Regions from separate parts of the Streptomyces sp. NPDC031426 genome, predicted to be linked through region 2. Evidence: riboswitches for the same ligand, from Rfam matches in the RefSeq annotation. Region 2 holds a riboswitch; each other region holds the start of a gene.

Region 1 (2,251 bases), on a different contig from region 2:
CCGGCGCATGAACTCGTCCGGGATCCAGTGCGCGAGGTTCAGGTTGTGCGTACGGCGGGCGTCCTCACCGGTGTTGTCCCGCAGCTCCAGGAACTCCTCGATGTCGGAGTGCCAGGTCTCCAGGTAGACCGCGGCCGCGCCCTTGCGCCGGCCGCCCTGGTTCACGGCGGCCACCGAGGCGTCCAGGGTCTTCAGGAACGGCACGATGCCGTTGGAGTGCCCGTTGGTGCCGCGGATCAGCGAACCCCGGCTGCGGATCCGGGAGTACGACAGACCGATGCCTCCGGCGTGCTTGGAGAGCCGGGCCACCTGGTGGTAGCGGTCGTAGATGGAGTCCAGCTCGTCCAGCGGGGAGTCGAGGAGGTAGCAGGACGACATCTGCGGGTGCCGCGTGCCGGAGTTGAAGAGCGTGGGGGAGGACGGGAGGTAGTCGAGCCTGCTCATGAGCCCGTAGAGCGCGGCCACTTCGTCCACGGAGCGGGTCGTGTCGTCCTCGGCCAGGCCGCTCGCGACCCGCAGCATGAAGTGCTGGGGCGTCTCGATGACCTTGCGGGTGATCGGGTGCCGCAGGAGATAGCGGCTGTGCAGGGTGCGCAGGCCGAAGTAGCCGAAGCGGTCGTCGCCGGCCGCGTCGATCAGCGTGTCGAGCCGCTCGGCGTGCAACCGTACGAACTCGGCGGTGCGGTCGGCGATGAGCCCCTCGCGGTGCCCCACGGTCACGGACCCGGTGAAGGATGTCACGCCCTGCGAGGCGGCCTCGGCGCGGATGGAGATGGTCAGCAGCCGGGCGGCCAGCCGGGAGTAGGCGGGGTCCTCGGAGATGAGCCCGGCGGCGGCCTCGGTGGCCAGCTCGCGCAACTCCGCCTCGTCGGCCCGGGCGGACCGGCCGCGCAGCGCGGCGGCGGCGACCCGGCCGGGGTCGGCGTCGGGGAGGTCGACGGTCAGCTGGGTCAGGGTCCGCAGCAGCGCGGCACCGGGACCGTCGGTCTCCAGGCCGCTGGCTGAAGCCGGATCTGCTGGCGCGATGGTCACGTGGGGCTCTCCCTCGCTGGGCACGGGGGCCTTGCCGAGGGCAGGGGGCAACCACGAGCGCACACGGCGTCGCGTCCACCGGCCCATCCCACGAGGCCCGGACGTCTCAGGGCACCCGAACCGGACGGCCGGGTGCGCTGCCGGCAGGTCCTCGGACTGACTCCTGAGCGCAGACGCGCACAAGTACACCGTTGCGGGACAGTTCCGGATTCGCACCGGATTCCCCTGCGACGACAGCGAGCATGAGCATACATCTAGTGTCGGGCTGTCGTGTCACCCCCAGATGTTGTGTCGTGACGGTGTCAGAGCGTCAACTTGTAGGTGAGGAGAGTGATGTCGGCGAGTTCCGGGAGCGGGTTCCAGTCGCGTTCGGGGACGCGGACGAACCCCAGGCGCTCGTAGATGCGGTGGGCGGCGTGCATGGTGCGCTGGGTCGACAGGACGACGGCCCGGCAGCCCTCGGTGGCCCGTGCGCGGTCGATGCAGGCCCGGACGAGGGCCTCGCCCGCACCCTGTCCCCGTCCCGCGTGCGCGACCGCCAGCATGCGGATCTCGGCCTCTGCGGGGCGGGCGATGTCGGCCATGGGGCCGGGGGACGGCACGAAGGTGACTCCGCCGAGGAGGGTGCCGTTCCGGACGGCCACGAGTACCTGTGCCGCGGCCGCTCGCTTGGCCACGTCTCTCAGTTCGCCCAGGTACCAGTCGCTCTCCCCGAAGTCGAGGAGTCCGTCGTCCAGGTACGCCCGGGCGGTGATCTCGCCGAGGGCGTCGTAGTCGCCGGGGTGCGCGGGCCGGATCACGATGTCCATGGCGTCGAGTCTGCCGGAGCGGTACGACGACGGGCCGCCGGATTTCCTCCGGCGGCCCGTCGTACGGCAGTCGCTCAGTGACCGGCGCCCGCGGTCGCCGGCGGCAGTTCCACCTGCACCCCCGGGTCGCCCGCGTCCGCCGTGTAGTCCTCCGGCTTGGTCTCGTCGACGCCCTCGGGGGCCTTCACGGCCTTCAGGACGACGGTGAGGACCACGGTGACCACGACGTTGAGGACGAAGGCCGTGAGGCCGATGTAGCCGATCTCGCCGATGCCGGGGATCTCCTTCGCCGAGCCGCCGAAGTGCTTCTGGGTCGGGGAGGCGACGCCGTACGCGGCGACCGTGCCGTACGCCATGCCGACCGCCCAGCCGGCCAGCAGCGCCCAGCGGTGGAACCAGCGGGTGAACAG
Region 2 (2,251 bases):
CCCGCACCCTGCCCGGCCTCTCCCCCGCCCTCCCGGACCGGGAGATCGTCCCCGGCGAACTCCTCGACCTGCCCGGCCGCAGACTGCGCGCGATCTGGACCCCCGGCCACACACCGGGCCACGTCTGCCTGCACTTGGAGGAGCAGCATCCCGACCACCGACTTCCGGGTCATGGGCGACTGTTCAGCGGTGACCACCTCCTCCCCCGGATCACCCCGCACATCGGCCTGTACGAGGATCCCGACGACGCGACCGTCACCGACCCCCTCGGCGACTACCTCGACTCCCTGGAGCGGGTCGGCCGCCTCGCACCCGCCGAGGTCCTCCCCGCACACCAGCACGCCTTCACCGACGCACCAGGCCGGGTAAGGGAGTTGCTCGCGCACCACGAGGAGCGGCTGGCCGGCCTGCTCGCCCTGCTCGCCGAGCCGCTCACGCCCTGGCAGCTGGCCGAGCGCATGGAGTGGAACCGCCCCTGGGCGGAGATCGGTTACGGCTCCCGGAACATCGCCGTCTCGGAGGCCGAGTCCCATCTGCGCCGCCTGGTGAAACAGGGCCGGGCGGAGCCGGTGGCGGGGAGCGAGCCGGTGGCCTACGTGGCGGTGTGACCGGTGGCTCACGTTGGTCCCGCCGGGAGACGGGCGCCGGGTCCAGGGCCGACGGGCCCTGCGCGCCCACTTCGGCTCCCGCCCCAGTCACGGTCGTGACCCTGGTCACCGCATCCCCGTGTGCACAGCCACTCCTCAGCCCGCCCGGGGCGGCCGGTAAAGTGGCGGGGTCGTCATCACACCCGTTCGGGGGGAAGCCGGTGCAATTCCGGCGCTGACCCGCAACCGTGAATCGTTCGTCATCGAACGGTGAGCCGGAACGCCCCGGGCGGGACGTTGACCGGCTCGCGTGCGTCGGTGGTCCGCCGCGCACGGCACCGTCGAGGTTTACGGAGCCGAGCCGCCCGGGGTGTCTCCCGTGCGCTGCCCGGCTCCCCGCAGGAGAGGCAGTCGCCGACCATGAACGTCCGCCGCAGTGCCGCGGCTCTCGCCGCCATAGGCGTGCTGGCCGCCGCCGCGCCCGCCACGGCCGCCGGCCAGTCCCCGTCCCCCTCTCCGAAGGTCGCGATCCCGTCCGGGCTGTACGGAAAGTCCGACCCGACCTACGACGGCGTGTGGCGCCAGTCGCTGACGCTCATCGCCCAGCGGACCCTCGGCTACCGGCCGGCGGCGAAGGCCGTGGACTGGCTCACCGGCCAGCAGTGCGCGAACGGCGCCTTCCCGGCGTTCCGCGGCGCCCCCGCCAAGGCCTGCGACGCCAAGGTCATGGTGGACACCAACAACACGGCCGCCGCCGTCCAGGCCCTGAAGGCGGTCGGCGGGCACGACGATGCCGTCGCCAAGGCGGTGGCCTGGCTGAAGTCCGTACAGAACAAGGACGGCGGCTGGGGCTACTCGCCGGGCGGGGAGAGTGACACCAACTCCACCTCCGTCGTCATCGGCGCGCTCGCGGCGGTGGGTACGGATCCGGCGAGCGTCGGCAAGGCGGGCAAGTCCCCCTACGACCTCCTCGCCGCCATGTCCCTCCCCTGCGACCAGGACGGCGGCGGCGCCCTCGCCTTCCAGCCGGACAAGAAGGGCAAGCTGGCCGCCAACGCGGACGCCACGGCGGCCGGGGTGCTCGGCGCCCTCGGCAAGGGGTTCGTGGCGACGGCCGCCAAGGCGCCCGCGCAGGACGCGTGCGCCAAGGCCGCCCGTCCGGCGCAGGTCGCCGACAACGCCGGTGCCTATCTGGCCGCGGCCGTCGGCAAGACCGGGCACCTGCAGTCCGCCCTCCCCGGCGCCAAGGACCAGCCGGACTTCGGCAACACGGTGGACACGGTCGTCGCCCTCGCCGCGGACGGCCGGACCGAGCAGGCCAAGAAGGCGTACGGCTGGCTGGAGAAGAACGCCGGGCAGTGGGCGGTGCAGAGCGGTCCGGCGGCGTACGCCCAGCTGATCCTCGCCGCGCACGCGGTCGGCGCGCAGCCCGGTGACTTCGGCGGCACCAGCCTCGTCCGGTCCCTCAACGAGCTGGGCCCGGCCCCGGCCATGGACTCCGCCGCGCACGAGACCAAGAAGGCCGAGAAGTCGGAGAAGTCCGACAGCGGCTCGGGCTTCGGTGTCTGGTGGTTCGTCGGCGTCTGCCTCGTCGCGGGCATCGGCATCGGCTTCCTGCTCAGCGGCCGGAAGAAGCGGCAGCCGTGAGGGCCGTCCGCCGCGCC
Region 3 (2,251 bases), on a different contig from region 2:
GCCGCGCTGGTCGGCGCGGGCGCCGAGTCCGTCACGGACCTGGGTGACTGGGGCACCGCAGTCGTCGCCGTCTTCCTGGTCGCCGCGAGCGTCACGATCTGGAAGATCTCCCGCCGCGAGGTCGTCGACCACACCAACGTCGTCGACGTGCCCGAGGAGCCGGCCGGCGTGGTGACCGCCGCCATCGCCGCGGTGACCCCGCCCCCGGCGGGCACGATCACCGAGGACCTGACGGCCACGATCCTCTCCCCGGCCGCCGCTGAGGCCGCGCCCGAGGCCGCCCCGCCGGCCGCCACCGTCTGACCCCGGCCACACTGGTAACCAAGGAAGCAACCCCATGAAGATCGACTGGTCGGCCCTCGGCTCCGTCTTCGGCGTCAGCCTCGTGTTCACGGTGGGCCTGGTGGCCCTGTTCACCCTCGGCGTCAACGGTCTGGCCCGGCGCGAGAAGGCCGCGGCCCAGGGCAACTCCGCCGCCCTCGCCGTCACCGGCGCCTACCTCTGCTTCGCCGCCTGTGCCGCGGCGGTGTCGTACGGCATCTACCTCATCGTCTCCAAGTCCTGACCGAGCGGCACGAACCGGGCAGTCCGAAGGCTCCTCTCCGTCCCTGACGGAGAGGAGCCTTCGCCATGCCCAGGGGTCACGGGCGCCCCACGATGTGGGGATCGGCACACTCTCCCCGCGCAGGTCAACGGCAAGTTGACGGCCGTTCGGAGCGCGTGGTGGACTGCCCAGGCCATGTACGGCGGCAGGAGAGGAAGCCGGTGCGAATCCGGCGCGGTCCCGCCACTGTCACCGGGGAAGAACCCCCGGGAGCCAGGAACTCTCACCGCCGAATCTCGTCGAACCAGGGCGCGGACACCCTGAGTGAGGACACAGATCGCCATGCCCGGCTGCCGAAGGACCAGTACCAGGCCCGCTCCTGTACCCACGGCCGGCTGAGCCGATGGGTGCCGATCGCACTTACGCGTACGGCGCCGCCGCCGGCCTTCTCGGTGACCTGCTCCTCGGCGATCCGCGCCGCGGACATCCGGTCGCCGCGTTCGGGCGTGCGGCCGCTGCCGTGGACCGCGCGTTGTGGCACGACCACCGCGGCTGGGGCGCCGTGCACACCGTCGTGTGCGCCGGTGGCGCCGTCGCACTCGGCACGCTGGCCGCACGCGCCGTACGCCCCTCCCCTGCCGCCTCCGTCGCACTGACCGCCTCCGCCACCTGGGCGGTCGTGGGCGGTACTTCGCTCGCCCGGGAGGCCCGCACGATCGGGCGCGCCCTGGAGTCCGGGGACGTCGAGGCGGCGCGGGCGCGGCTGCCGCATCTGTGCGGCCGGGACCCGCAGGCGCTGGACGCCGACGGGATCGCCCGGGCCGTGGTCGAGTCGGTCGCCGAGAACACCTCCGACGCCGTCGTGGGCGCCCTGGTGTGGGGCGCCCTTGCCGGGGTGCCCGGGCTGCTGGGCTTCCGGGCCGTCAACACCCTGGACGCGATGGTCGGTCACAGGTCCCCCCGCTACCGGCGCTACGGCTGGGCCTCCGCCCGGCTCGACGACCTGGCCGGCTGGCCGGGGGCCCGGCTGACCGCCGTACTCGCCGCCGCGGCCGGACCCGACCCGCGCGGTGCCCTGCGCGCCTGGAAGGCCGACGCCCACCGGCATCCGAGCCCCAACGCCGGGCCCGTGGAGGCATCGTTCGCGGGCGCTCTCGGCGTCCGGCTGGGCGGAACGCTCTCCTACGGCGGCCGGGTCGAGCACCGGCCCGTGCTGAACGGGGACACCGGCCGGGCCGTCCGGGGCACCGACATCGACCGGGCCGTACGGCTCTCCCGCCGCGTCGGCCTGCTCGCGCTCGGCGGCACGGTCGCCGCGCGCTCCCTCGCCAAGAACGTCAAGGGTCTGAAGGGACGTGGGAAGTGAACGGGGGACTCCTCGTCGCCGGCACCACCTCCGACGCCGGAAAGAGCGTCGTGACGGCCGGGATCTGCCGGTGGCTGGTGCGACAGGGCGTGAAGGTCGCGCCGTTCAAGGCGCAGAACATGTCGCTCAACTCCTTCGTCACCCGCGAGGGCGCGGAGATCGGGCGGGCCCAGGCCATGCAGGCCCAGGCGTGCCGGATCGAGCCGACCGCGCTGATGAACCCGGTGCTGCTCAAGCCGGGCGGCGAGCAGAGCAGCCAGGTGGTGCTGCTGGGCAGGCCGGTGGGCGAGTTGAGCGCACGCGGTTATCACGGCGGGCGGCAGCAGAGGCTCCTCGGCACG

What was found. A riboswitch is a leader RNA that binds a small molecule or an ion and turns the genes downstream of it on or off. The one in region 2 is predicted to bind cobalamin.
Region 1: another riboswitch for cobalamin. It lies ahead of ACZ5NH_RS14965 (ribonucleoside-diphosphate reductase subunit alpha); the one in region 2 lies ahead of ACZ5NH_RS09255 (prenyltransferase/squalene oxidase repeat-containing protein).
Region 3: another riboswitch for cobalamin. It lies ahead of ACZ5NH_RS21365 (cobalamin biosynthesis protein); the one in region 2 lies ahead of ACZ5NH_RS09255 (prenyltransferase/squalene oxidase repeat-containing protein).

Annotation. Positions count from the first base shown of each region.
Region 1 covers NZ_JBVIJE010000006.1:381,386-383,636, forward strand. The annotation lists gene ACZ5NH_RS14965 (ribonucleoside-diphosphate reductase subunit alpha) at 1-1,032, opposite strand, end outside; cobalamin riboswitch at 1,158-1,282, opposite strand; gene ACZ5NH_RS14970 (GNAT family N-acetyltransferase) at 1,335-1,841, opposite strand; gene mctP (monocarboxylate uptake permease MctP) at 1,916-2,251, opposite strand, start outside.
Region 2 covers NZ_JBVIJE010000004.1:225,827-228,077, forward strand. The annotation lists gene ACZ5NH_RS09250 (MBL fold metallo-hydrolase) at 1-608, shown strand, start outside; cobalamin riboswitch at 739-889, shown strand; gene ACZ5NH_RS09255 (prenyltransferase/squalene oxidase repeat-containing protein) at 1,008-2,234, shown strand; gene ACZ5NH_RS09260 (SCO2322 family protein) at 2,231-2,251, shown strand, end outside.
Region 3 covers NZ_JBVIJE010000009.1:319,970-322,220, reverse strand. The annotation lists gene ACZ5NH_RS21375 (inorganic phosphate transporter) at 1-303, shown strand, start outside; gene ACZ5NH_RS21370 (hypothetical protein) at 338-565, shown strand; cobalamin riboswitch at 707-847, shown strand; gene ACZ5NH_RS21365 (cobalamin biosynthesis protein) at 948-1,910, shown strand; gene ACZ5NH_RS21360 (cobyric acid synthase) at 1,907-2,251, shown strand, end outside.